DNA from 3 places in the Romboutsia sp. 1001713B170207_170306_H8 genome. Region 1 is predicted to be linked to each of the others. Evidence: riboswitches for the same ligand, from Rfam matches in the RefSeq annotation. Region 1 holds a riboswitch; each other region holds the start of a gene.
The links. Region 1 has a riboswitch for cyclic di-GMP ahead of I2A66_RS13635 (GspE/PulE family protein). Riboswitches for the same ligand answer to the same signal wherever they lie in the genome.
Positions count from the first base shown of each region.

Region 2: it holds a riboswitch for cyclic di-GMP, as region 1 does, so the genes downstream of both, I2A66_RS17140 (discoidin domain-containing protein) here and I2A66_RS13635 (GspE/PulE family protein) in region 1, are expected to answer to the same signal.
Region 3: it holds a riboswitch for cyclic di-GMP, as region 1 does, so the genes downstream of both, I2A66_RS06145 (hypothetical protein) here and I2A66_RS13635 (GspE/PulE family protein) in region 1, are expected to answer to the same signal.

Region 1 covers NZ_JADNAX010000009.1:19,420-29,938, reverse strand. Annotated here, with positions in the region: gene I2A66_RS13650 (PilN domain-containing protein) at 1-146, opposite strand, end outside; gene pilM (type IV pilus biogenesis protein PilM) at 159-1,199, opposite strand; gene I2A66_RS13640 (type II secretion system F family protein) at 1,227-2,429, opposite strand; gene I2A66_RS13635 (GspE/PulE family protein) at 2,447-4,138, opposite strand; cyclic di-GMP riboswitch class II at 4,288-4,372, opposite strand; gene I2A66_RS13630 (ribose-phosphate diphosphokinase) at 4,526-5,476, opposite strand; gene glmU (bifunctional UDP-N-acetylglucosamine diphosphorylase/glucosamine-1-phosphate N-acetyltransferase GlmU) at 5,567-6,940, opposite strand; gene spoVG (septation regulator SpoVG) at 7,145-7,423, opposite strand; gene purR (pur operon repressor) at 7,560-8,441, opposite strand; gene murC (UDP-N-acetylmuramate--L-alanine ligase) at 8,663-10,018, shown strand; gene I2A66_RS13605 (hypothetical protein) at 10,082-10,519, opposite strand, start outside.
Region 2 covers NZ_JADNAX010000002.1:237,394-247,912, forward strand. Annotated here, with positions in the region: gene I2A66_RS05815 (MerR family transcriptional regulator) at 108-932, opposite strand; gene I2A66_RS05820 (GNAT family N-acetyltransferase) at 1,056-1,685, shown strand; gene I2A66_RS05825 (DUF4300 family protein) at 1,741-2,145, opposite strand; gene I2A66_RS05830 (hypothetical protein) at 2,088-2,267, opposite strand; gene I2A66_RS17835 (NPCBM/NEW2 domain-containing protein) at 2,499-4,343, opposite strand; partial or broken gene I2A66_RS17135 (discoidin domain-containing protein) at 4,661-8,011, opposite strand; gene I2A66_RS17140 (discoidin domain-containing protein) at 8,105-8,977, opposite strand; cyclic di-GMP riboswitch class I at 9,108-9,192, opposite strand; gene I2A66_RS05840 (NPCBM/NEW2 domain-containing protein) at 9,286-10,519, opposite strand, start outside.
Region 3 covers NZ_JADNAX010000002.1:320,673-331,191, forward strand. Annotated here, with positions in the region: gene I2A66_RS06120 (carbohydrate ABC transporter permease) at 1-535, opposite strand, end outside; gene I2A66_RS06125 (ABC transporter ATP-binding protein) at 519-1,586, opposite strand; gene I2A66_RS06130 (histidinol-phosphatase HisJ family protein) at 1,844-2,662, opposite strand; gene I2A66_RS06135 (glycerophosphodiester phosphodiesterase) at 2,671-3,396, opposite strand; gene I2A66_RS06140 (hypothetical protein) at 4,369-5,016, opposite strand; gene I2A66_RS06145 (hypothetical protein) at 5,696-6,655, opposite strand; cyclic di-GMP riboswitch class I at 6,670-6,754, opposite strand; gene I2A66_RS06150 (sigma factor) at 6,958-7,977, opposite strand; gene I2A66_RS06155 (Bax inhibitor-1 family protein) at 8,100-8,765, opposite strand; gene I2A66_RS06160 (DUF3885 domain-containing protein) at 8,895-9,536, opposite strand; gene I2A66_RS06165 (hypothetical protein) at 9,785-10,381, opposite strand; gene I2A66_RS06170 (hypothetical protein) at 10,487-10,519, opposite strand, start outside.

The DNA.
Region 1 (10,519 bases):
TTGTTATATAAATATATTTTTGCCATATTTATAGATGCACTACCTATTATTAATGCTCCTACTAACCCGGCTGTAATGTAAATATATTTATCTGATGTATCTTTTTTTAGATTCTCATAATGTTTAAAAAAGTTTATATCTGCCATAATTCCCCCTTGTTATCTAATCAAAGATCCAATTGCATTTAAATAATTATCTATATTGTCAATATCTATAGTAAATTCATTAAATTTTATATTTTTTATTTTTCTAATCGGAACCTCAATTTTTTCTTTTAAATATCCGTGAATATCATATAAGCTAGAAACTCCACCTAGAATATAAACATTATCTACTGTATTTCCAATATGCTTATTATTATAGAATCTAATTATTCTTTCTATTTCATCTGATAAGTTTTGTATAAATATCATTTCATCATACGATATATCTGTATAGTTACTTCTAATTATCCTTGTAAAATCTAGTACACCATTTCTATAAACATGTATTGATGTAAAGCTAGATCCTATATCAATGAATACATTTGTTAAAGAAGAGTCGTAGGATTCTTCATTGATTAAATCTGTTCGAGTAATTAATTTACTTAAAGAGTTAAATGTTACATCTAAAGATACAGGCTTTAACTTTAAACTTTTTAACAAATCATAATACCCTCTAGCCATTTTTTCAGGATATGCTATAACATACACTTTTATCTTTATATTATCATCTTGTTTAATTTCATCTTGCTCTATATACTGAACAATATAGTCATTTAAATTTATTGGAAGGTACTGCTCCATTTCAAACTTTATTACACTCTCAACTTCATCTTCTTCTACTTTTGGTATTAGGATTTCTCTATTTATAATAGTTGTTGAGTTTGTTGTGAAACTTGCATATTTTGATTTTATTTTATTTTCATTAAATAATATTTGAATTTTATCAGTTAATATCTTTTCATTTATAATTAATCCATCTTTCACACAATTTTTTGGTGTCTCAAATTCTAGACACTTATTTATAATTAATTTTCCTTTATAATATTTGCCTACTACTAATTTTGTGTACTCACTTCCAATATCAAATGAAACTACCTCATTTTTTATTTCTTTTTCTTTTTGTTGCTTACTTTTAACTTTTTTTCTTTTCTTTTTTGTTAAATCTTTTATATCCATACTCATAAGCTCTTTTAGACTTATTTTCTTAGCTTCCAATATCTCCACCTCTTTACTTATTAATTACTATATACTATCGTACATGCTTGTCATAGGTAACATAATAGATACAACTATAAATCCTACTACAATTCCCATTACTACTATAAGTAAGGGCTCTATCATTGCTGAAGTAGCTTGTATTTGACTTTCTAATTCATCATCATAAAAGTCTGCTGTTTTATACATTATGTCATCTAATGTACCTGACTCTTCTCCTATTTTTACCATCGTAGCCATCATTTTAGGAAATATATTACTGTTACTAATAGGTTTATATATTCCTTCACCTCTAACTACAGATTCTCTCATTTTTAATATAACTTCTTCTGCAATTTTATTTCCAACTATATCCGCTATTAGCTCTAACGCTCTTATCATTGGTATTCCACTAGACATTAAAAGGGACATCGTTCTTGTAAACCTAGAAACTATTATTTTCTCATTTAATTTGTCTATTATCGGTATATTTAGCTTCAAGTAACTCACAGTATGCATACCATGATCTGTTTTAGCATAAATCTTAAATAATACTGAAAGTGTAACTATTACTAATGTAATAAATATTATATTACTACTTATAAATCCACTTATAGACATTAATAATTTTGTTATTGCTGGTAATTCTGTACCCATAGATTCAAATGTTTCAATAAATGAAGGCATTACAAATATCATTAATATAGCTACTACTAATGCTGCCACTATAGCTAGTATTGCTGGATATATCATAGCTACCCTAACTTTATTATTTATTTTATTATCTTTTTCATATTGGTCTGACATTCGAAGCATTATTGTATCTAGATTTCCACTTTCTTCGCCAACTTCAATCATATTTATTAATAAATTTGGAAATGCATCTAAATGTTTTCCCATTGCATATGACAATGTTTCCCCCCTCTTAACATCATCTTCTACGATTTTTATAATATCTTTAAGTTTTTTATTTGTAGTTTGTTGAGCTAATATTTCTAATGCAGAGTTTACTGTTAATCCAGCATCTAACATTGTATAAAACTGTCTACAAAATATAGCTATATCTTTTATAGTTATTTTTTGAAAGATATTTATCTCTATATTTTTACTTTCTATTTTTTCTTCTATTTTTAGTGGGTAATACCCATTCGAACGCAACATATCCGTTACTTCAAATTTAGATTTTGATTCATGTATACCAGTTATCTTTTCTCCTGAAGGGCTTATAGCTCTATATTCAAATTTAGGCACTTTATATCATCCCTTTCTTATATATTTTTTATCATAGTTATCGAAGCAAGTTCATTAACTGTTGTTATTCCATTAAGAACTAGTTTTTTACAATTCTCTTCCAATGTCTCCATGCCATTTTTAATTGCTATATCTTTAAGACCATTTGGATCTCTACTTATATTTATATAATCTCTATGTTCTCTTGATATCTCCATAATTTCATAAATACCAGTTCTCCCTAGATATCCTGTATAATTGCAATTTCCACAACCTAATCCTCTATATAGTAAAAGTTCCTCATCATCATTCTTACCTAGTATTCTTTTTTCATATGTAGTTGAACTATATTGTGATTTACAATGCGGGCATATCTTTTTTACAAGTCTTTGAGCAATTACCCCAGAAATAGCTGTAGATACTAAGTATGGTTCTATATTCATATCAATTAATCTAGTTATTGTAGATGGCGCATCATTAGTATGCAATGTGCTTAAAACTAAATGTCCTGTTATGGCCGCTTTTGTTGCAACTTGAGCTGTTTCCTCATCTCTTATTTCCCCTATCATAACTATATCTGGATCTTGTCTTAATATACTTCTTAATCCACTAGCAAAAGTAAGGTTTGTTTTATTATTTACATTTACTTGATTTATTCCATTTAATGTATACTCTACAGGGTCCTCTATTGTAACAATATTTACTTCTGATGAATTTAATTCACTTAAAATAGTGTATAATGTAGTAGATTTACCACTTCCAGTCGGACCTGTAACTAATACAATTCCATGCGGACTTGATATAATTCTCTCTAATCTTTTAATATTTTCATCATCCATTCCTAGGTATTCTTTTCCCACCTTAAAATTACTTCTATCTAATACCCTTATAACTACTTTTTCTCCATTTACAACTGGAAGTATAGATATTCTTAAATCAACCTTTTTTCCAGATATTTTGGCTATTACTCTACCATCTTGAGGTATTCTTTTTTCAGTTATGTTTAAATTTGATAATATTTTAATTCTAGTAACTAATGGACCTAAACTTTCTTTTGGAAGTGTATTTATATTACGTAACTGACCATCAATTCTATATCTTATTCTTATTTCATTTTCAAAAGGTTCAATATGTATATCTGAAGCTCTCATTTCAACTGCATTGGCAAATAAGTACTCTACCATTTTTACAGCCGGAGCACTTTTTACATCATCTAAATCTTCTACATTAATAGATATATATTGTGATTCTAAACTTTCTCTTGATAATTCTTCTGCTGCTAAGTTCATTTTTTCTGAACTATAGTGAACTTGAATAAATTTGCTTATACTCGCTTTATCACTTATATATGATTCAACTTCAAATCCTGTAGATATAGATATGTCATCTACTGCATATATATTAAGTGGATCTGAAAAAGCAATTTTTAATTTATTTTCTTCAATCCCAAAAGGGATTAATGTATATTTTTCACATAATCCTTGAGAAAGTAACTTAATAACCCTTTTATCAAATTCTATCTCATTCAAATTAACTTTTTTTATACCTGTTTGTTTCTCTATAGCATCAATAATATCTTTTTCTTCTAATATATTAAGCTCGACTATAATCTCACCTAATTTTTTACCCATAGTTTTTTGAGCTTTTAAAACTTGAGCTAGTTGATATGATGTTATCTTTTCTGCTTCTACTAAAATATCACCTAAACGCCTTTTAGTGTAACTAACCATATATTCACCTCTTTTGTAAAATACTATATTTATATACTACTTTCGTACCATTAAAATTATTCTTTTGCATGATACATTATACCATTTTTTCCCTATGTCTATCTATTTATGTAATAAAAAAGGCCATATTATAATCAAAACAAAATTTGTTATAATATAGCCGGTTGCACTACTATCTCAGTATACCTAAAGTGCCCATATATAAGATATACTTCTTTGATTTCTACTCTTTATTAACTTCTTTCTATAAAAAATATATACCATTTTCCACTTTTTAACAATATATATTTATACTTTAGTATAAATATTACTAAATTCTAAATAATAATTTATATAAAAAAAGACTCGCTCCAAAATAACTTTGGATACAAGCCTTTTTTAATTTAATTAAAATAAAACACTTATAGATTCGTTAGAGAATATCTTCTTTATAGCATCTCCAAATAAAGGAGCTACAGTAAGTTCTTTTATCTTATCTATTTTCTTTTCTTCAGGAAGTTGTATAGTATCTAATACTATTAACTCACTTATAGCAGAATTTTCTATTCTTTCTATAGCCGGTCCTGATAATACTCCGTGAGTACAACAAGCATATATATCTTTCGCTCCAAATTCTTTAAGAGCATTAGCTGCATTAGTTATTGTTCCAGCTGTATCTATCATATCATCTAACAGGATAACATTCTTTCCTTTAATATCTCCTATTATATTCATAACTTCACAGACATTAGCCTTTGGTCTTCTCTTATCGATTATAGCTAATGGAACATCTCCGTCTAATGTTGTTGCAAATTTTCTAGATCTTGTAACACTTCCTAAATCAGGTGAAACTACTACTAAATCTTCTATTTTCTTCTCATTAAAGTAGTTAGCTAATATGCTTCCACCTAATAAGTGATCTAGTGGTATATCAAAGTATCCTTGTATCTGTGCTGCATGTAAATCCATTGTTAATACTCTATCTGCACCTGCAGCTGTTATTAAGTTCGCAACTAACTTAGCTGTGATTGGATCTCTAGATTTCGCTTTTCTATCTTGTCTTGCATATCCGTAGTAAGGGATTACTGCTGTTATTCTACCTGCTGATGCTCTTCTAAGCGCATCTATCATTATTAATAATTCCATTAAGTTGTCATTAACTGGACTGTTAGTTGATTGAACTACGAAAACATCGCATCCTCTCACCGTCTCATTCATGTTTACAGATATTTCTCCATCACTGAATGTTCCTACTTGACAGTCTGATACAGGTACTCCTATATAATCAGCTATCTTTTGTGCTAACTCTTTAGACGAGTTTCCTGAAATTATTTTAATTTCACTTCCGCTAGTATTCATTGCCTATCCTCCCGAAAAATTTAAACTATTGATATATATTGTGTATTTATATTTAAAATTTTTAGACTAAACTAAAAATAATAATCAAACTTATTTGTTGTCTCTAGCTCTTTTCTTTTCTACCCAACCTTCTTTAACAACTTGTCTTTCTCTTGCAATTGCTAAAGCTCCATTTGGCACATCATTAGTTATTGTTGAACCTGTAGCTATGTAACCATCTTCTTCAACTGTTACTGGAGCTACTAAGTTTGAATTTGAACCAACAAATGCTCCATCTTTTACTACAGATTTAAATTTATTTTTCCCATCATAGTTAACAAATACTACTCCACATCCTATATTTACATTTTTACCTACATGTGCATCTCCTATGTAAGATAAATGTGAAGCCTTTGAGTGATCTTCTATAGTAGCATTTTTCACTTCTACGAAATCACCTATTTTTACATGGTTCCCTATATTACTCTTTGGTCTAAGATAAGCATATGGTCCAACTGTTGTATTTTCTCCAACTATACTATCAACTATTGTTGAGTTTTTTACTTCTGTATTATCTCCAATTGTTGAATTTTCTATAGATGAATTCATCTCTATTGTACAGTTGCATCCTATTTTAGTGTTTCCTTTTAACATTACCCCTGGATAAATAATAGTGTCATTTCCTATTTCTACATCAGACTCTATGTATGTAGAGTTAGTATCTATTATAGTTACACCATTAACCATATGAGCTTCATTTATTCTTTTTCTCATTATTGCTTCTGCTTTTGATAATTCAACTCTAGAGTTTACTCCCATAAGCTCTTCTATTGTAGAACCATTGTAAGCTCCTACTTTTTGACCTTTATCTCTCATTATATATATTGTATCTGTTAAGTAGTATTCGCCTTGAGCATTATTATTATCTATTAAATCTAAAGCTTCTCTTAAAGATTTTCCATTGAAGCAGTAGATTCCTGAATTTATTTCATTAACTGCTTTTTCATCTTCATTAGCATCTTTTTGTTCTACTATTTTTAATAAATCTTCATTGCTATCTCTTATTATTCTTCCATACCCAGTTGGATTGTCTACCTTAGTTGTTAAAACTGTTGCATGATATCCATTTTCTAAGTGATATGAGAATAATCTATTTAATGTATCTTCCTTTATTAGTGGAGTATCTCCACATAAAACTACTATAGTATCTTCATCTTTTATATATTCTTTAGCCATCTTAACAGCATGTCCAGTACCTAGTTGCTCTGTTTGCATTGCTATCATAGTATCTTTTGGTAATCTTTCTTTTACAACTTCACTTTCGTGACCTAAGATAGCAACTATGTCATTTACTCCTGATTTTTTAGAGACATTTATAACGTGGTTTACCATTTCTTTTCCACATACTTTATGTATTACCTTAGGATATTTAGACTTCATTCTAGTCCCTTTTCCTGCAGCAAGAATTATAGCTTTAAAATTCATAAGCTCGGCTCCTTTTATATTAAAATTAATCTATCTATCTTTATATCTTATGTTCTTGTTTTGTATACAATTTCACTTTTTCTCTAATTAATATACCACTTTTTATGTTAAAAGTATAGCATTTAAGTGTTTTTTCCAATAAAAAAGAACCGAATTGTTCGGCTCTTTCATACTATTTTAATAATACATTAAGTTATTTGTTTATTATTCTGCTGCTACTTCTAATTGAGCAACTGCTTCATGGTAAGCTTTAAGTACTGCTTCTTCTAAAACTTGTCTCATTTCAGCATTTATTGGATGAGCTATATCTCTAAAGTTTCCTTCTCCAACTTTTCTACTTGGCATTGCTATGAATAACCCGTTGTGACCTTCGATAACTTTTATATCATGAACAACAAATAAATTATCGAAAGTTATAGAAACTATACACTTCATTTTCCCCTCATCAGTTATTTTTCTTACTCTTACGTCAGTAATGTTCATACCTCAATATCCCCCTTTTAATTTTGACAAAATTATTTTACATTTATAAATTATCTTTCTTATCTAGTAATTCTATATTATGTAAAAATTTCCTTCTTTATTTTTTTAAATATTTCTGCAAAATCTTAAATATTTATTATTCTTCATCTAAAAAGCTTTCGCCTTCTTCGATGTTACCCTCTAATTCTTCTATATCTATATTTCTATATTCATCTTTGAAAGTTTTTAAATTTGGTTCTACAGTTATTTTATCTCCATCTACATCTAATTGGATTAAAGATATGTAATCCCCTACCATCTTATCTTCTGGTGTAGTAGTTGATATAAATACTCCTGAACCTATTACTTCTGCCCCAAATTCATTCATAAGGTTCATCATACCTTTTATAGTACCTCCACCTCTCATAAAGTCATCAATTAAAATAACCTTACTATTTGGCTTTAGTGCTTTTCTTGGTAAACTCATACTTTCAACTTTAGATTTACCACTTACATATGTCATACTTAGTGTTGGACCTTCTGATACTTTTATGTCCTTTCTTATTATAACTAATGGTAAATTCATAGCTTTAGCTGTCATAAGTGCCATAGGTATTCCCTTAGTTTCCATAGTTACTACATAGTCAGCTTCTGAGTAGTCTATATTCGATGCAAATATTTTACCTATTTTGGATGCTATTGTTGGGTCATATATTAAATCTATTAAATATAAGAAACCTCCAGAAAGTAATCTTGATGGATCACTTATTTTTTTACATAAATCCATTAAAAATTCTTCATTTTCTGATTTTGAAGTTTTTGGTATGTACTTAACTCCTCCAGCAGCTCCTGAAATAGTTATAACTCTACCTAATTCTAGCTTTTCAAAAACATTCTTTACAACTAATAAGTCTTCACTTATTGTAGACTTTGCAGCGTTAAATTTTTCTGTAAAATAACTTAATGTATATATTTTATTTGGGTTATCAGATAGTATTTTAACTATAGCCCCAATTCTTTCCGTTCTCTTGAATTTCACTCGGGTTACCTCCTCTAGTGTTTGTAATTTATATATAAACTAAATAATGCATAACATTTCTTAGTATGGTATAATAGTTGTTATGTTTTATAACATTTTTTAATATATTATTATAAATATAGTATATGTACATTATTAATAAAATATTGAACATTGTATTATTATACCACATAAATAGTTCATATTGTAGAACTTAATTTTTAAAGGAAGGTGGTTTTGTTATGAATATACATTTCATTGGAATTGGTGGCATAAGTATGAGTGCATTAGCAGAAATATGCCTTAACAAAGGATATACGGTATCTGGGTCGGACATGAATGAATCTTATCTTTTAGATAAACTAAGAGGTCAAGGGGCTAATATACATGTTGGCCAATGTAGAGAAAATATATCTAACAACATAGATATGGTGGTTTATACAGCAGCTATACACCCTGAAAATCCAGAATTAATAGCTGCTAAAGAAAAAAATATACTTACTATGGATAGAGCAGCTTTCTTAGGACAAGTAATGAGAGAATACAAAAACCCTATAGCGGTTTCTGGAACTCATGGTAAGACTTCTACTACATCTATGCTTTCTACTATATTTGAGTATGCTAATTTAGATCCAACAATATTAGTTGGTGGTAACCTAAACATAATAGGTGGTAACGTTAAGATTGGTGCTTCAGATCACTTTATAACAGAAGCTTGTGAGTACGTTGATAGCTTCCTTAACTTTAACCCTAAAATTTCTATAGTTTTAAATATAGAAGAAGATCATCTTGATTACTTCTCTGGGCTGGATGAAATAAAAGCTTCTTTCAACAAGTTTGGTAAGCTTTTACCTCCTGATGGTTATTTTATAATCAATGGTGATGATTCTAATACTAATGATATTTTACATGAAGTGAAAGCTAATGTTATAAAATATGGTAGAAATACATCTAATGATGTAATCATAAAGAATATAAACTTTAATGATAATGGTTATGGAGTATTTGAATTAGAATACAAAGGTAAAGATTTAGGTAAGTTTGAATTATCTGTGCCTGGACTTCACAATATATATAATGCAACTGCTGCTATAATGACTGCTTTCGTCTCTGATATATCTTTAGACACTATAAGAGAAAATATAACTCTTTACAAAGGTGTTGGTAGAAGGTTTGAAACTAAAGGTTATTACAAAGATGTTTTAGTTATAGATGACTATGCTCATCACCCAACTGAATTAAAAGCTACTTTATCTGCAGCAAAAAAATTAAATAAAGCTAATTTATGGTGTGTATTCCAACCACATACTTATACTAGAACTAAATCTCTTCTAGATAGCTTTGCTGAAGCTTTCTATTCTGCTGATAAAGTTATAATAACTGACATATATGCAGCAAGAGAAGATGATCCAGGAGATATACATGCTAAAGATTTAGTCGAAAAACTATATCATAACAATGTAGATGCTATCTACATAAGTAAATTTGAAGATATTGTTGAGTACCTTCGTGAGAATCTAGAACATAATGATCTAGTAATAACTGCCGGTGCTGGTACTGTGTATCAAGTTGCAGATTTACTAGTTGAAAAAAAATAAATACAAACAAAAAATCCATGATATACAGATAAATATACTTCTAAAATCATGGATTTTTTTATTCTACTTTATTTTAAATATATCTTCCTTAATATATTCATATAAGGCATTGTGTACTTCATAGTATGATTGTAAATTATGGGATGTTATTTTTACATAATCGTCTCCCATAGTTTCTATTACAACTTCCTGTCCTTCTATTGTTATATTAATAGTAAAGTTGTATTCACTTCTTTCTTTACTTTTTTGTGGCTGAACTTTCCCTACGATTCTTTTCGATGCCATTTTATATGATAAGTCATCAAATTTCCACTTATTAATTTTTTTAGTTTTATCACCATATGTTATTTTAACACTGTCCCAGTTTTTATACTGACTTACAAATCCAAATGATGTATATATACTTTTCTTAAGTACATTTTCAAATTCTTCCTTTGAGTCTACTGGAATTTTATAATATGCTTCTTGGCTTACTGTATAAATTCTTAAATAATTTAAATC
Region 2 (10,519 bases), on a different contig from region 1:
ATTAAGTTAAATATAGCTTTACTATAATATATTTCATAAAATAACAAATTATACCTGATATGTCAATATTACTACCTGATATATAAGAAATGTATTTCTATCTCTTACTATAATCCCTCGTAATTTACTTCACAGTTGCCTAAAAAAATCTGAATTTGACTATTATAATTTTTAGTATTAAAAATATCATTATATAGATCAAACTCTATAATATCATCAATTCTTATATTATTTTCCTTTATATAATCTGATATTTTTTTTATACATTGTTCCTTATTTTCTGTATCATAAACCATTGTTAAGTATCTTCCTTTTGGCAATATTTTTATGCTTTCATCATTTTTTATGTCTTTATATTCTTCAATTATATTGAATACATATTTAGACTCTGGACTTATATTATCATTTATTTTATATATAATCCCTCTTTGCACAGATACATTTATATTTTTTTCTAAAATTAACTTATCTAAATCAGAATAATAAAGTAATTCATTCAAACTACCTACCTCCTTACAGGGTAGAACTATTATATAACGTGTTTCAAAATATTTAATTGCTATTTCATTTTTATATACTATTTCTTTAGATAGTTTTATACTTGTCTTTAGAGTATCTATATTTTCAATTACTTTGTTCATCTTATTTATATTTTCTTTAGCTTCATGTTTTTTTATTTCTAAAAATTCAAGTAATTCATCTGTATCACATCGTTGAAAAATTTCTTGAAGTTCTTTTATACTTATTCCCAATAATCTGCATCCTTTTATAATATCTATATATACAAATTGATCTATAGAATAATGTCTATATCCCGAATATTCATCAATGTACTTTGGAATTAAAATTCCCATTTTATGATAATATCTTAAAGCTTTTATTGTTATGCCTTTAATTTTAGAAACTTCTCCAATAGAAAATATTTTTTTCATTTTTATTATTTCCTCTTAAATTTTAAATTTTATTGACTCTACCCTAAGGGTAGATATTATTATCATCATTATACAATAATTGTTGTATAAATATAAATTAAATGAAAGGATCTTTTTACTTATATGAACAAAGTAATATACAGAGATTTATTAGAATCTGATTACGAGACTATCAAAGAATTAATTGGAGAAGCTTTTGGATTTTATGATTTTATTAAAGATGAAGCGTTATTAAATATTGTATTAAGTGGGTATCTTCAAGAATGTATTTTAGATACTTCTTTTTGTAAGGTCGCTCAAAAAAATGGTAAAGTAATTGGTTTTATTTTAGGTAGTGCTCTGAATGATAAGACCCGTGTAATTAATTCTGTTAATAATTTTAATTTTGACATTAGTTCTATTAAATCAATAATGAATAACAAAACAAATCATACTTTAATTAAAGAATTCTTAAAAATTCAAAATACATATAAGGAAATTCTAAAAGACAAAGAATGTCAATTTCAAGGTTGTATTCAACTATTTATAGTATCAAAAGAATCTAGGGGACTTGGTATTGGTAAAGCTTTAGTTAAGTATTTGTCTGATTATATGAAAAGTATGAATGTAAAATCTTTCTACCTATTTACAGATAGTAGATGTAATTATGGATTTTATGACAGCCAAAACTTCAGTAGAATAAATGAAAAGGAAGTATCATTAGATTATCTGAATACTAAATTAAATGTATTTTTGTATGGATATGAATTTTAATAAAATCATTATATAAAAAATAACTACTAAGCTTATTGCTTAGTAGCTATTTAATCTAATTAATTAAATTATTATTCTCCATTATTATTGGCTTTGATGAACCATTTCCAGATGTATCATTATCAAGTCTATCCATTAAATATCCTTTTAATTCTAATCTATTTTTAAATTTAGAAACTTGGAATGGTAAAGTTGGTGCATATTTTTCAATAAATAATAATTCATTTTTTATTTGTAGTAAGATACCTGCATGCCCTACAAATACTTCACTATCTTCTGGTGAATGTAAAAATACATTTATCATTGATATATTTTCATTATCTAAAAATGATATTTTTCTTTTTTCCCATTCTTTATTTATAGCTTCTGAAAGCTTATTTACATCTTGCGTATTTTCTACTTTTATACCTGCATATAATTTAATAAATTTGTCTCTATCTTTTTGGCTAAATTCACTAATGGGATTATTTTATCAATAGCTTTACTTAATAAAATCACTTCTTCAGTATTTCCATTTTCTAGATATAAATCTCCTAGTATCCTCTTCATAATCATTAAATCGCTGTCTTTTATTTTAATCATTACTATCTCTCCTTAATAAAATATTTATTTTTATAAATATTTTTGATCGTACTCCTCTTATCTTAATGATAATATATCTTTTTTATAAAATTATAAATACTTCGTAAACGACATACTTTTATAGGTAAATGACACAAAAACAAAAAAATTGTATCCAAATTAAATTTGAATACAATTTTTGTTTTCATATTTCATATATATATAGCATTTACTTGATATTGCAAAGGTTAATCATTTATTACTAAACATAAATAATACTTGTGATAAATAGTTATCATTAATATCTTCATATCCTAAATACACACTATATATAACAGAATCAAAGTATGTAGTATCAAAAGATATTACGCCATTTTCATCTACACACTGTGATAAATCTAATGTAATATCTTCTAATGTTTGATTGTTTCTTATCGTCAAACTTATTGGTGATAACTTTTCACCTTTTCTATTTAAAACATCATAGTCTATTGTCACTCTATTATCCTTTTTATCTATTGATCCTAATGTTATTATTTGAGGATTAGCTCTTAAATCTGTTAATTTTTTAAGATCTTTAATCGGTGATAAATCACTTATTTCATTATATTCTATATTTAATGATTCTAAGTTTTTCGCATACTGTAGTCCATTTAAGCTTTCAGCTCCTTGAACATTTAAACTAGTAATTTTTTGCATATCACCAACTGTTATATTATCACTAGATAAATTAAGTACTTTCTTTATACTTGATTTAAGATATTTATCTTCTATACTTACTACTTCACTTAAATCTACGCTTGATTCAGCGTTCGCAAAATGCAGTTTAGCATCTGCCCAAGATGCATGGTCTGACCCTTGTCCATTACCTCCATCTGTCACTACTAGCTTTAACTCTTTAGCATCATTTATATCTACTTCAACATACTTTTGTGGTTCTCTTGAATTCATGACTCCACTATCGAATTTCTTCTCACCATCAACATAAACTTCAAAACTTACACAACCAACAGTTCCAAACATAGCCCTATCCACACCTACATATGATGTAAAGTATGCATAGTCTTTATCACTTAAATCATATATTATCGTTGAAGTTGAATGAGCACCTATACCTCTCTCATAAACTACTTCTTGATTATTTTCATCTGTAAGCTTTATTGTATTTCCACTTATAGATTTATCTTTATTAGGAGATTTATAGCTATTTTGAGTAGAATTCCACTCATAATCAGTTAAGTATTTATTATCATCCATATTAACTACTGCTATAGTTCTAGTCTTACTTACTTTATTACCATCACTATCAGTAACAGTGTATATTATAGGGTATTTACCTGGTTTATTAAAGTTTACTTTACCTCTTACCTCAATATTAGAAGTTATGTCTCCATCTTCTGTGTCAATTGCGCTATAACTTTCATTTAAGTCTACTACTTCTCCTAATTTAGTAGATATTGATTTTGGTATAGTTAACTGTGGTTTAGAGTTTGTAGTGTAAACTTTAGTATCTGCCCATGAAGTAAAGTCTCCAAGACCTCCATCTCCAGCATCATCTGCTACTAACTTAAGTTCTTTCACCCCAGTTATATCTAAACTTACAAATTCAGCTTTAGAATCTTTTCTTATTACATCAGAAGTATAAATTTCTTCACCATCTGCAAATATCCTAAATATTATACTTGTTCTATTATCATTATAGTTTTTATCTGTTCCTAAATAAGTTGTAAAGTAACTGTAATTCCCATCTAGATTATAAACTATTTCTGCATTTGTAGCAGCACCTATACCTTTATCAAATTCATTTATAGTACCATCTATATTAAGCTTTATTTTATTAGTTGAAGCTACCGCACTATCTTTGTTTACACTTCTCCATCCAGATGTTGCTACTTCCCAATCCATATCAGATAAATATTTATTCTCACTATAAACTACAACTTTTCTCTCTTTTGATGTAGAGTTTCCGTCACTATCAGTAACAGTATAAGTTAAAGCGTATTCTCCAGCTTTACTTGTAGTAAATTCATTAGTATTAATCTTAACATTTGAAGTTATATTTCCATCTTCTTGGTCATTAGCAACTACATTACTCATCAAATCAAATTCACTATTTAATTTAACAAAAGTATTTTCTTCAACATTTAAAGTCGGGAATTTTGCTATTATTATTTCTTTTGCTTTATTTAAATCATCTTCAAATAAGCTAAATGCTGGATGATTTTTAATATCTTCTCTTAAAACTTCTAATTTTTCTAAAGTATTGTATTCTTCATTTACTTCAGTTTTATTAGCATCTATAAATAAATCATTATTTATTTTATCAGGTAAAACATCTTCTTTATAAAATGCTACTTCACCTATTGAAGCCCAATTTTGGTGAGCATTTATAAATTTAAACTTAACTCTTCTCACATCAAATTTAGATAATTTGAACTCTATAACATCATTTACACTTCCATCATATGCCCCTTTACCTGCTAGTATAAAGTCATCTCCCTCTGATTTGCTTGAAACATATATTTCAAAATTACGTGCAAATCCTTTACCACCTCTTCTAGAAGCATAGGTCATCTTGTCTATATCTACATTTTCACCTAAATCAAATATAACTTCATTTTCAAATGAGCTACTGTTCGGACTATTAGTTTCCCAGTGAGTATTAATATTTTCATCTATTGCGTAACCTATTACACTTGAGCCATAGTTACCTGCATTATTTTTTGCAGATACTATAGGTAATTTAAACTCTTTGTTGTATTCAGATAGATTATCAAAAGAACCATATTTAGTTTTATTAACTGTAAAGTTTTCATATATAGTTATAAATGCTTTTCTTTCAGTTACGTTATTATCACTATCTGTAACTCTATATAAAACTTCAAATCTACCCGTTTTTCCGTCTTCATAAGTGTTAGAAACTACCTCTATTTTAGAAGTTAAGTCTCCATCTTCTGTATCTTCTGCAGTTATACCTTCCATTATATCTACATTTTCACCTAAAAGATAAGTCTTATCCTTAACATCTATATTCGGTTTTGTATTATTTGTAGTTAATTTAGGATTAGCTATTACAGCGTGATCAGATGTATTTCTATTTCCACCATCATGAACTTCTATAACTAATTCTTCTACACCTTTAACTGGGACATTTATACTTACCATATTATTAGCATGCTTTAAAACACTTGTAGTTGCTAGAGTTTTCCATCTCCAATAACTTTAAACGTTATACTTGATTTATCTTGAGCAGATATGTTCATATCAACTCCAAGTAAAGCTTCAAAATTATCATAATCTTTACCTGATAAATCATAAGTTATCTTACCATTTGCATGTATTCCAAAACCTTTTTCAAATGTTTTAATATCTCCATTTATTCTACCTTTTATATCTTTATTTCTTCTTGGGCTACCATATTGAGTTTCAACAGCTTTCCATTCACTATCTGATAAGTAATCGTATTTACTTACTACTTCAACCTTTACTACTTTTTCTGTAGTTATTCCTTCATCAGTTATTATGTACTTAACTTCATAAATATCTTGTTGATTAGTATCTACATTATGCTCAACCTTAACTTTAGATGTTATATTTTCTCCATTATGATTAAGTGCTTTAACATAATCCATTGGTTCAAATTCTTCTCTAAGTCCTATAGTGAATTCATCTTGTTGTATGCTTATGCTTGGTGTAAATGAGTTTACTTCAACCTTATCTCCAGTTGTTAAATTAAGTGCATAAGGAATTATTTCATACTTAATATTCTCTTCATGAGTTGCATTAGTATCTATGTAACTATTACTTGAGGTAAACCCTATTACTTCTCCATTTCTTAGGATTTCATAACCAAGTAAATCGTCTTTCATGTTTTCATTTATATTCATACTTAGTTTTATACCAGAATCTAATTTAGATAATGAAACTTCTAAATCAGTGTCACTAATTACAAATCCATTACCTGTATATTTCATTGCATTAGTGTTTAGATACCATATTTTCTCATTTGATTTAGGGAATCTTTTTAAATTATTTTTACATTCTTCTGATAAAGTAAATCCATACTTTTCAAAGTAGTGTGTTAAATTCATACCTATAACCTCTGATGAATAAGTTGCAAGTATATCTTTCTTTTCTTGATAATCCTTTGGATTAGGTCTTCTTTCTCTATACATAGCTTCTAATTCTTGCCAATAAGTATCTTTCTTTATTTGTAACTGCCAAAACATTCCTAGTTTTTGATCAAGATTAAAGTCTTCAAATCCTTTTGTAGATTCTTTCGGTGCTAGCATACTATATATATTGTTATAAGGAACTCTATCTCCCTTACCATTATTTATTGATGCATAGTTTGCCCACATATTATTAGTTACTTCTCCCCAAGTTCTAGGCTTTATATCCATTTGATGGCCAAACTCATGAATAGTTCCCCATATAATACTATTCATACTACTTTTATCTGGCCTTAGTATTATTTCTTGTATATGTCTTTGAATACCTACATGATCCCCTGCTGCATAAGCTGCTCCATAAGGTTGCATTAATCTTATTGTTCCTCTAATATTAGTAGAATCATTTGTAAGGTCACTTTCGTCATCTTTTAATCCTGCAAATGTAATGGCTTCTTCTAATTGACTATCCCAAGTAGCAATACTTTCTTCAATATCAATTCCTTCATTTACATATACTTGGTACGCTGCTTTTGCAGTTCCTGTAAGCATCAATCTTTTTGTATTAAACTCAAATATATCTACAGTTGTATCTGGATTTTCATCTAATTTTTTCTTATATTCTTTTAACTCTTTTAAAAATTCTTCTTGGTTATCACCAGTATTAAATAGTGGGAATTTTTCTCCTCCATCTATACGAACTACTGGTGCCTTTCCTTGTTGTTCTTCTGTATATTTATTTACTAAGTATACAGCTCCACCTTTAGCACTTTTTTGAGACCAACTATCACTATAAATTTCTGGTACTACTATTGTGTTCATACCTTTCTTTAATTGATAGTTTCTTCTCCAATTGCCATAGTGACCTTCCTGTTGTGAAAATACTATTGATGGTAGTGGTTTGCCATCTTCTGCTTCAACAAATATATTAAATACTTCTCCTGGTTTTGCAACTATCCCAGTTGATTGAAAGTCATTTCCAAAACTTGACATAAGTAAATTATTTGTAGCTTTTAAGTGTGTATCACCATTTTGCATTACTGTAAAAGTACTATCTGAATAATCTTTATCACCTTGTAGAATTTCCTTAGCTAAGTCTATAGCATATATTAGTTGATCTTTTAAAGGATGATTATTAACTTCTTTTTCTAAATCATTTATTACATCTATATTGTTATATTCATCTTTTAACTTAACCATTGTACCATCTGTAAATATATTATTTATAATACTTGGTAATGAGTCTTCTTTATATAACCAAAATACAGAGCAGGCTGCTTGATTTAAATTTCCTTTTTTAAATACAAACTTTATTCTTTTAAATTCAGTTGGTTCAAAAGTTATTTCTTTTATATCATGGCTTGCTGCTTGCTCTCCTGTAGCTACTAATTTAAAGGTATCACCTTTAGTAGTGTTTGATGCATATATCTCAAATTCTTCTGCATAACCTTTTTGCCACGATGGAGTTCCACCATATATTAACCTATCTAAAACTGTAGCTTCTTTTAACTGTACTACTATTTCATTTTTAAAATCATCACTATTATTTTTTCTAGATGCCCAGTATGTTTTAGTATCATTATCAAAAGCTTTCATTAAAGCTTCACTGCTAGACCCATCATTACTGCTTATTTTTTCTATTTCTGAATTATCTACTTTAAATGCTTTGTTATAGATTTCCTCATATTTTCAATTAACTTTTTCAAATTTTTGAATTTGAGCATTTTGACTTTCTATATTATTTTCTTCTTTAAGTAATATCTTTGCATTTTCTATATCTTCTTTAAATTCATTATAAAGAACATGATTTTTTATTTCATTTTCTAAAGCTTCTATTTTTTCAATAGTATTAAACTCATCACTTACAACACTCATAGTGCTATCTGCAAATAATCTATTTATCTTATCAGCTAACTCATCTTCTTTATATAGCATAAATTCTGAAGCTGATGCCCAATTTTGATTAGCTTTTTTAAACTTAAACTTTATTCTTTTAAACTCTGCTTTATCAAACTTTATTTCAACTATATCTGAAGTAGATCCTGAATACTTTCCATGACTTACTACAGTAAAATCATCACCATCATCTGTAAGTGAAGAATATATTTCAAATTCTTGAGCAAATCCTTTTCCCTTAGCTGAATCTTGTCTTGCTCCATATACTATTCTGTTTAAACTTGTAATTTCATCTAGTGTAATTATTACCTCATTTTCAAAACTTGAACTATTAACCTTATTAGTCTCCCAGTGGGTACTGAAGTCTTCATCTATAGCTTTAGTTATTACTGATGATGGGTAATTTCCTCCGTTATTAGTTATTGAAATTATTTTTGAGTTATCTAATTTAAAAGATTTATTATATTCTTCTAAATAGCTGCTATTAAGTAAATTAAATTTACTTACTTTAGCTTGATTTGATTGTATATCTTGATTATTTTTATCTGATATATTTTGGACTACGTTATTGTCCCCCAATTCATGTGCTAAAACACCTATAGTGCTTGCTGAAAAGTTTGTAATGATTGCTGCCATAGTTAACGCTGCTATTTTTCTTTTGTGCATATTTATCCTCCTGAATAATTCTCCCTCAGAAGTACATTATTTAGGCATAAAAAAAGTTACTCATAAAGAGTAACTTGAAATAGACCTAATAATTTCATACTAAGCTTAAAACAAAAAGTATAATGTACTATTTGGCAACTGGCTGACATAGTAAAAAAACCTTAGTCCCTATAGCTTTGTGTCCCTAAGTTTCCTTAGGTTTACCTATTAAATTTATTCAGTATTTTACCATTATTTTTTATATTATGTCAATTACTGTTATATTATTTACACTAAAATTATAAATAATTCAATTCATTTTATAACAGCTATCTTTCCCTAGTATCAAGAACAAATGTAATCTGTGTTATATAATTATCGACTTTATCTTCGTATGTCATATAAACAGTATGTATCCCCGAATAAAAATCTGTTGTGTCAAATGATATTTTTCCATTTTCATCTACGCATTCTTCTACGTTTAAAGTTGTTAAGTCCCATGTTCTATTATCTTTTATGATTATAGACGTTAGAGTTAATTTTTCACCATTTCTGTTTAAAACGTCGTAGTCTACAGTGACTTTTTTATCTTTTGCCAAAACCCAATCCTCTGTTATTATTTGCGGGTGTGCCTTTAGGTTTGTCAAATTTTTAAGGTCTTTTAATGGTGATAAATCTTTTATTTTGTTATTTTCTATGTTTAGTGATTCTAGATTCACAGCGTATTGTAAACCTTCTAAACTTTGAACATTTTTAACTGTTAGTGAAACAAGCTCCCTCATATCACCTAATCTTACTTCACCTTGTAGACCAAGTTCTTGTTGTATACTTAATTTAAGATTTTTATCTTTTATTTGTATTATTTGACTTAAGTCTATTTCTACCGCAGAATTGATTGCTTTTCTTATCTCCTCTACTGCTGTATCTATTTTAGTTTGATTGTTAGAACTTAAAGTTTTTTCACCATTTTCTATAGCATTTTTTATAGTTTTTGCAGATTCTTCAGTGTAATTCCCTAAATCCAAGGCCCTAGCTTCTTCTAAAACTTCTTCTAATTTGCTTAAATCAAATTCAGAAAAATTTCTAAATTTAGCATCTGCCCAGTCGGCATGATCCCAAGTGTCTCCGCTATCAGCTACATCTACTACTAGTTTGATTTCGCTAGAATTTCTAACATCAACAATTAAGTGCTGTTTTGGTGTATTTGATTTCATAATAGGTGTTTCTGCCTTTAAAACCCCATCTACGTACACCTTAAATATAACACTTGATGCTTGTTGACCTGCTACAAATTGATCAAGTCCAACCCAAGCATCGAATATATCGTAACCTGTTGAATCGTAAACTATTTCTGAGTAAGCGTGAGTTCCTATACCCTTTTTAAAAACTTCAACGTATCCATCTTCATTTAAAAGTTTTATAGGTTCTTGTCTTACTGATTTATCTTTTCCTATGTAACCTGAACCTATTGTTGCAGATTTCCAATTTAAATCAGATAAATAAGTTTCTTTATCTGTAACTACTACTGTTCTTGTAAATTGGGCTTTGTTTCCATCACTATCT
Region 3 (10,519 bases), on a different contig from region 1:
GTATACCTTGAAGACCTGCTACAAACACTAAAGTATTGTATCCTACTGTTTTCCATATCCCAACTAGTATTATTGAGAATAAAGCTGTTTTATCACTAGATAACCATGTAGATGGTTCAAGACCTATCTTCTCTAGTACAAAGTTTAAAAATCCATAATCAGGATTCATAAGCCACATAAATAGTACACCTATTGATACAAGAGAAACTATATGAGGTGTAAATATTATAGTCTGTGTAAGCTTGTGCATAAAACTTTGTTTGTTTAACCATACTGCAAATACTAGTGCTAATGAAATAGAAATAGTAACCATTGCTACTGTATAGATTGCTGTATTTTTCAAAGTTATTATAAAGTCTCCATCTTTTAAAAGATCCTTATAGTTATCTAACCCTGCAAATGTAAAAGTTGGACTCATCAAACTTCCCGATTGAAAACTTAAGTATATTGTGTACAATATTGGATATATTACAAATACAAGTACTCCTATTAAAGCAGGCATTATATATAGATAAGATTTATATTGCTTTTTCATTTAAACTCTCCTTATCATTTATTAATTCAAATAACCCCTGTATTTGTTTTTCATTTTCGATTCTATTTCCATTTGTATCAAAATAATATAAATCCGATTTATTTACGAATAACTGTACTTTTTCATCAAAGTTTAAAGTATCAGTTTCAGTTTTTATCATTATATCTTTACCTTGTACGTTTACACAATAAAGCACTTCTGACCCTAAAATTTCCTTTGTAAGTATTGTTCCGTTTAAAACTATTCCATCAAAATTATCATCTGCTTCTAACTTAATTTTTTCTGGCCTAAATCCATATTTTTCGTGGCATACATTCATATCTAGTATATTCATAGCTGGACTTCCTATAAATTGAGCAACAAATATATTTTTAGGATTTTGATAAATTTCTTTTGGTGCATCTATTTGCATTATCTCACCCTTATTCATTATTACTATCTTATCTGCCATAGACATTGCTTCGACTTGATCATGAGTAACATATACAAATGTTGACTTTAACTTGTTATGAAGTTGGATAAGCTCACTTCTCATTTGATTTCTTAGTTTTGCATCTAAGTTTGATAAAGGCTCGTCCATTAAAAATACCTTAGGTGTTTTTACCATAGCCCTTGCTAAAGCTACTCTTTGTCTTTGACCTCCTGATAAGTCAGATGGTTTTCTTTCTAAATATTCATCTAATCCTACTACTGAAGAAACTTCTGCTATGAGCTTCTCTCTCTCTTCTTTTTTTACTTTATTATTTTTTAATCCAAATTCTATATTTTCCTTTACACTCATGTGAGGATATAAAGCATAATTTTGGAAAACCATTGATATCCCCCTTTGTCCTGCATCTACCTTAGTTACATCCCTATCACCTATAAATAGATTTCCATCTGTAATATCTTCTAGACCTGCTATCATTCTTAAAGTTGTAGATTTCCCGCATCCTGATGGACCTACTAATACTGTAAATGAACCATCTTCTATTTCTAAATTTAAGTTTTCTATTACAGTATTTTTTTTGCTATAACTTTTCTTAATATTTTCTAAAATTATCTTTGCCATATTAACTCCCATTTCATTCTAATATTTTATTTCCCTTAACTTGTCCTTTTGTTTCATTTACTCAACTTAATTATATTTTATAGTGTATTTGTTAACTGATTATTAAGTAGTAGTTAATACATAGTTAACTTAATTAAGTGTTTATTAAATTTATTAAATTTAATTTAACCAAAAAATAGTAATTTTTATATAAGTAAGACAATATAATTTTCTCAATAGGAAAAAAGCTATACCAAATAAATTTGATACAGCCTTATCTAAGCAATATTACTTTTATCTTTTTCTTCTATTTTAATAAATTTAGGTTTTCTATTTTTGAATATACATACATATTCAAATCCACAACTTGCTAAAATTTCACAAGCTTTATCAAAATCAGCACATAAATCCTTAGCCCTGTGGGAATCTGAACCTAAAGTAATGATAGTTCCCCCTAGCTCCTTATATCTTTTTATAAATTTAATATTTGGATGAGTGCTATCTAATCCATATCTATAGCCTGAGGTATTAAGCTCTATCCCACTACCATTATTTATTATATTAATTAATATCTCATCTATTATTTGCTTATACTCTTCAAAACATATCTCATTATTTTCATAAGTCCCATATCTTATGATGTAATCAAGATGACCATATATGTTAAATTCTTTAAATTTTTTAGTACAGTCTCTCACATACTCAAAGTATCTATCATAAGCTTCTTTTTTACTTTTTCCCTCAAAGTAGCTCCTATCATGTATTTTTTTACCATCTATACAATGAGTAGAACAAATTACAAAGTCAAAAGGATAAGATTTTACTATTTTTTCAAGACCTTCGTGTCTATCACTTTCATATCCAACTTCTATACCCAGCAATAACTCTATCTCACCTTTATACTTTTCTTTATAATGATTAAATACAGGTATATAGTCATTGTAGTCTATCCATTCTCCTGTAATATGATTTTCTACATGATCTGTTATAGTTAAATACTTTAATCCCTTTTTTATAGCTATTTTTATTACAGTTTCCATAGAATCCTTTGCATCACTTGAAAAACTAGTGTGCACATGGTTGTCTAATATTTTCATATCCCCTCCTATAAGTTGCTTATAATTTCTTTTACTTGATCTGGATTATCTGATATTAGTATATCTATTCCCATATCTATTAGTTCTTTGTAATCCATGTTATGACTTCCTAACCATACATTAACCAATATACCTTGATTTTGTAGAGCTTCTACCTTTTCTTTTGTTAAGCTATATCCTGAAGGATGGAAGCACTCAACATTATATTTTTTGATATACATTGGTGCATCTAACATAGTACAATCTACAAGAAAACCACATACAATACTTTCATCAATTTTTTTCATTCTAATTATACTTTCATGATTGAAAGATGAAATAATAACTTTATCTTTTAAACCATATTCCACTATTAATCCATACACTTTTTGTTCTATATCTTTATAATCAAGAATGCTATTTTTTAATTCTATATTTGAAATAATGTTAGTGTCTTTAACCATTTCAAAGTAGTCTTTTAAAAGAGGTAGTTTTTGTTTTTCAACTTTCCCCATATAACGTCCTGAAAAATCATATTTTATTAGTTCATCATAAGTATAATCACATACATATCCAGTTCCGTCAGAAGTACGGTCTATAGTTTCATCATGTATAATTACAACTTGTCCGTCTTTTGTTAACTGAACATCAAATTCAATGCCATCACTACCTATTTCTATCGCTTTTTGTAATGCTAAAAGAGTATTTTCTGGATACTTACCACTAAATCCACGATGTGCAAAATTCTTTATCATAACTTAATTACCTCTACTAAATTTATTTTTTTAATAGACTATGTTGAACAAATAGTTTAACATAGCCTATTTAACATACTAGCATATTTTTTTTTAGTTTATATACTTTTAACTTAGTTATAATAGAGTTAACATTTTTTTAATAAATATATAATTCTTTCATACAAAAAAATCATACTAAATTTAGTATGACTTTTCGTGGATTTTAATGGTGGAGACGAGGGGATTCTATAATTATATTTTTAATATTTTTCTATATTCAACCAAATTCAGTTATACCAATATATACACTGGTACAGTTAAATAATTTAAAATCTATATTTTCTACTATTTTTCATATTAGTTGTGTTACTATTGTGTTATTTTGTGTTATATCTTTTATATGCCATTTTAAACATTACAAGGTATAAATACATTACTAATATAATGTAAGTACCTTATAGTCTAATTTAAGGCTTTATATTTTATTATAAGCTAAATCTTAAAAGCTATTTTTTTACATAATTCTCCTGTTATTGTATTAAGAAGCTTATTTTTCACTCTCATTTTCCAACAAATCTAAACCTTATGACTATTAACTAAGTAGTACTAAGTTAATATTATGACTGCAATATTATAAGTAACTATATTCATTTATTAATTTATGAATTGTGAGCATTACCTTTTTAAATACTCCAAATACTTATTTTTTATGGAATTCATAAAGTTCAAAATCCCTTTTTAGGACTGCCGAAAATGCCGAATACTTCTCTTTTTAGGGAGTCAGAAACGTCAGATTACTTTTTAAGGCCTATAAAAAATGTAGATAATCATTTAAATAATTATACTAACAAATATTATTCAAACCTTTTAAGGATAAAACTAGCATTTTCAATATTTTACATTTTAATACTATTAATTGAGTCCATTTCGAAAGGTAAAAAAACTTAGGGTGTAAAAAGTTTTACAAGGGTACAACCGGATATAGTTAATTTATACTTTATGAAACCATATAGCGTCAGGTATATCTATTAACTTAAGCTTCTTTAGTGCATTACTATTTAATAATCCATTAATATACTTAGTACTATATGAACATTTTTGCAATATAACAGTATCTCTCATAGCAGATAGGGCCGTTAATTGCTTTAATATCAACTCAAACTTTTCATACCTCATATATTTAGGTTTGCATGATCCATAATATCTACTATCAAAAGGTATATGTCTTTTCTTTGAGGTTTCGCTTAAATCAAGCTCCGATATTAAATTAAAAAACTTATATTCAATAAGAGCTGTACCTACTCCATCATATAAATTACATCTTTCAGAATATATATTTTTACCTAAGCAGCTTCTACATTTAAATACTTCTTTATTCTCATAACAATAAATTTTAGTTCTTCGCTCACCACATTCTGGGCAAACAAAGAATTTCTTTTCTCCAAAACCTGTCTTTTGCTTAGATATAAATATATCTTGTATTCTGTAGTTACACCAACCTCCATGAGCATAACTTTTTATACGACCAAATAATGTTATCTTCTCATCCTCTATATTTACATATTTCTTTTCTTTACCGAATTTTATTGAGTATGCTCCTGATAAATCTTTTATATTATTTATATCAATAACATTCATATATAACCTCCATAATAACCTAAATACTAAGCGAATTTATACTGTTTATTATACTAAATTGATTCAGAAGCTTAAACCCAAGTAAAATACAGTATTGTAGCTTATTTTATAGGTGCACCCAATCGGAACGTTCCGTTCGTAGTACTCCATAAAAAGTGTACAACGTTCCTTTTGCTACCACATTTGACAACATTGATATTACAATACTTAAAACTTGATAAATAGCCATTTAACCGCGTTTTTTTATTTGAGTTATTTGTTTTGTGAGTTGATTTCGTAATTTTTTATTCATCATTTTGGAAATCCTTATTAATATATAAAAAGAGTGCACCCTAAATTAAAATAGGTGCACCTTTTATAATTAATCCAAATGTTTAGTTTGCAATATTACAAGTCATTTAATTAAAAATGACATTTATAATAATAATCATGAAAATATATATAAAGTTAATTTTATCCTCATTCTTATTTTCTTTTAAAATAAATGATTATAAAAATACAATTATAATGGATAATATAATCATAAATATTATTATATATATTAAATTTTTATTATTACTATAATTCATGTTGTAAACCTTTTTAAAGCTTTTTATAGAACCAAAAATAAGAAATACAACACTTATCAAAACTAATCCAGCTATAATATAAGGAAAGTACATTTTCATTCTAACGCCCTCTATATTTTATGATAGTATTTATTTATTTGTCCAAAGTCATAAAGAAATGCTATAGTTTCTTTTGCTATGTCAAATCCACTAACAGTTATGCCTAAAGCTGCTAATGCACTTGTAACAACTGCTAGTGCTGGTGCAAATGTTGTTGCAGCTATTAAACCTGATACGTAACTTATATATTTTGATAAAACTGCTCCACTTAATTTGTATCCTATTTTATTGAAGTGTACAGACGCATTATTAACACTATTATAGAAATTTAAAGTATTACCACTATTCCAATTATATTTTTCTTTAGAGTAACTCTTTTTTTGACCTGATTTTATCCCATGAATAGATATCCTATCTTTTGTATCTCTTGTTACCTTAATATAAGGATAAAATACACTAGACACAGTTCCTGATCCATACTGCTTAGATGGAACTACTGTAGTTGATCTAGACATAATTTCTAAATTATTTTCTTTTCCTACTTGATTTAAATTTTCTAATGATTCAAAGTAATTAATTTCTACTGTATCTTTTACCTGTCCTTCATTATCATATATTGTAGTTTTAATTATTCCTCTATGACCATTAACTTCCGTTAATATGTTATTTTCTTCTCTTACTTTTTTTAGTAAATCTTCATCACCATATGTAGATTTAAATTCTAACTTTAATAATTCCACTTGTTCATCAGAAAACATGTCAGATAATTTTGTATCTACATCAAATGATTCCCTCTCTTCATTTAATTGAATAACTTGATCTTTACTCAATCCATATGACGCTATTAAATCTGACTCATTTTCTATGATAGAATTTATATCTGTATTTAAAACTTCTTCATCCAAACTCATATCATATGACTCTTCTTGTTCTAAACCTGCAGCCAATACAGTATTTGATACTGGTAATGAAAATATTATTCCAATCAATACTAACGCTATCCCTTTACTTACTCTCTTTTTTAAACTCATTTTAATCTCCTCCTCTTGATATCCTGCTAGCATAGGTATTCTACCCTTAGCTCCTTAGCTTTCCATCCTTTAATTTCTTAAAGTTTGGCTTTTCATAGTTTTAATTAAGAAAGTATGATTTAACTTAATTTTAGCTCTATTCGTAAAATTTTGTAAATATATAGTGCATAACTGGTCGTTAAGTGTACAAAATTGGATATATTAACATTTAATATAAAAAAATTTAAACATTCATGTAAAAAATAAGCTAGCCGAAAAATCGACTAGCTTAAATAAATAATAATATTTGTTTTTTAGTTATATCATATGCAGCTGCTTTTATACGTTATATTGTCTATAATACCATCATCTTTGTTTATATTTGTAAATTTTCCATACTCAAAATCTTTACATAAATCATATACTAAATCTTTATTTTTAGAAATAGTATTTTTTATTCTATCTTCTACAAAATAAATATCACTAAAGCTATATTTATCCTTTAGAGAATCCCTATTCCCTTTTGCAATAGTTTTATATATAAATAAATCTTTAGCTTCTACAATATCATCTAAACTTAATATAAATCCTTGTATAACCTTATTCCTCTTATATGTATCTAGTCCATCAAATATAGTTTGTATAGTATCTATAACATCAAGCTCATATCTGTATTTATTTCTTAATTCTTTGCTTATTTCATGTATATAAATTGATTTAGCAGGATCTTTATATAAATTAATTATGTTATTCTCTGCCTCTTTCTCTTTTAACTCCATATACTTAGAACGTATTAACTTACTCTTAAACTTTAATTCTCTAAATGCTTTATTTTGTATATGCTTTGCCTTTGAGTATTCTATTCCTTTTGAAGCTGATACCTCAGTTAATGTCTTATCAGTAAATAAGGTTTCATAAGCAATATAATGTTCTATTCCATTTAATATCATATTTACTTCTTTTTTATAGGCTTCTATCGTTATTTTATCTATAGTTTCATCTGATACATTTATATTTATATCTTCTATCGTATCAGCTATTGTTATATCCTCATCTAGTCCACCTATAGGTGTATCTATTGATATTGAATTAGCTAAAGATTGTCTTTTTATTCTCTTTAAATTTTGAAATTCTCTTAATATAGCTCTCTTTATACATGAATATATCCAAGTATCTTTTTTACAATCCCTTGTATCGTCATATGTATTAAACCCTCTTATAAAACCCATAGACCCTATTTGAACTAAATCCTCTATCTCTAATTTATATATATTATTTTTAAATTTATTAGCAATCTTATATACCATAGGTTCATATCTTATATAATCTTCATTAGTTATCATAATAAACACCCCTTTGTTATATTTATACTATAATTATTATAACATTATATGTATAAAAATAGAGATAGCTTAACCAATCATTTTAAAATTGGGTTTAGCCACCTCTATAAAAATATTATATATTAATCATCTAAAATTGATGCTATATTCAATAAATCTAGTAATATATTAATAAAGTCTAAGTAAAGGTTTAAAACATGTAGAGATAGATCATTCTTTTCTCTTATTTCACCATTTTCTATCTCATGCTTTATTAAACTTATATCATAAAGAACATAGCCAGAAAATATTACTACACCTACTATGCTTATTAATAAACTAAGCATTGCTCCCCCTATAAATATATTAATTATCAATGCTATTAGTATACCTATAAGTCCAGCGAATAATATACTTCCTAGTCCCAGATAATGTCCAGCTTCTTTTCTACTTGATAATTTAGCTAATACTGCAAATAACGCTATTGATGCAACCAATATGGATGTAAATACACCTGTCCCTAAATCCTCTAAATAATATTGTAATAATGGATATGTAAGAATACCATCAATAAAAGTAAATGCATAAACAAAACTCATAGAAAAGCTTATAGGAATTATATTTTTTCTTGATAATAAAGACATTATTAAAAGTCCTATCATTAAAAAAGTAAATATCATATTTGCATAATATGCAAAACTAACCGGTATAAATATCTGTCCAAACATAAAACCTATGAACATAAATAATACAGATGTAGCTAGACATTTAAAAATTGCTGACATAGGATTTTCTATGCTTCTATTCATATTTACTCCTCCTCCCTTATTAATTCTATTTTATATGTATACTATCATCTTATTCAAGTTACATTCAGTTAACAAAATACTAAGCATACAAATAATTCTTTAACTATTATTAAGTATAGCTATATTATTTTAATAATAGTTTTCTTGATCATCATTTATATCTATATATTTAGCTCTTATTTTCAATCTATCTTCATTATTTAGAAACACTAAATCTATATATTCATCAGTACACATTCTATATACATAATGCTTATTAATATTTATTATAAAATAATCTGCTAACCCTTTAAATCTATATCCTAGATCTTCTTTAGTTATTTGCTCAATTAATAATCCATATTTTATATCTTTGACTTTACATTTTACATAATAATGATCTATTTTCTTAAGATTATCATCCGTATCTTCACAAGATATATATTCTGAGTAAACATTAACTTTTTTTAATTCTGCTTTATGTCTTAAGTACTGTTTTAGTCTTATATTCTCAACACTACTATAGTATAAATCACAACACTTACTTTCCTCATACCTATTGATACAGTCTAGCCATGTATAAACATTAATTACAAAAATTATATCATCATTATCGTTGAATAAATCTTTAAATACACTAACAGCTCTATCATATACAACTTTTATATAATCATTATCTGATGTACTTATATCCCTTCCAAGCTCTAAGCATAAATATTGTTCATTGCTAGACCAAAAGTTGGGATATAATTTCAAACTTTTAAATTCATTTTCTATATATTTCTTAAGCATTAATACTTCCTTTTCTATTTAAATTAATCTATATACTCCAAATTATACCAAATATTTCAATATATTCATATGACCTCATACAATCTCAAATCCATATATATATAAAAACAAGGTGTCATCATACTAACACCTTGTTCAATATTATTTAATTATTTTCAAATGTAGCTCATGCTTTATATATCGCATAAATCCTATTACATTATAAAAAAATTTCATATCCTTTACTCATATATATTACCCTCTCCTATCTATAATATCTTTTCTTTTAAATTATTAATAGAAGCCATTTTATCAGTACACCCACCTTTATCTGGATGATATTTATGACTTAATAATTTAAATGCTTCTTTAAGTAGTGACTTTTCTTGACTGTCAATGTCTAAACTATTTCCACTACCAAAATTTGCACTTGATAATTGACCATTCAAGTAACCCTCTTGATACTTAGCTGATATCTCTTTATAATACAAATCTCTATATTGTTCTTTAAATTCATTATACTTTTCTTCTCTCTGCGCCTTTTCTTCTGCCCACTTTAAATCTATCTTTCTACATAGCTGCTCATACTTAGGATAATATTCCTTTTTTAGCTTTAACAATTTGCATTCTAAATCATTATATAATTCAACCGTATAAATCTTTAATATCCTTCTTGTTAGTATCTTTTTTAATGATTTTGGAAGTTCATTAAAATTAGGATTGTAATCCTCAAAATCATCATATAGGCTATGATATCCATATGTACAAATCTTCTTATCATTTGACACTACCTTCCCATTTTCTCTATATCTTTCACATATATAAATACTATATGTTTCTTTTCCCTTTCTTATTTTGCAAAACATATCTCAACCTCCATATAGTGTAAATTTACATTTTAACTAAACATTATTTCTACACTACTAATTTATTAATTAAAAGCCCTAGTATAAAACTAGGACTTTAGAACATTACATTAACTCTATATAGAAATTACTTATATC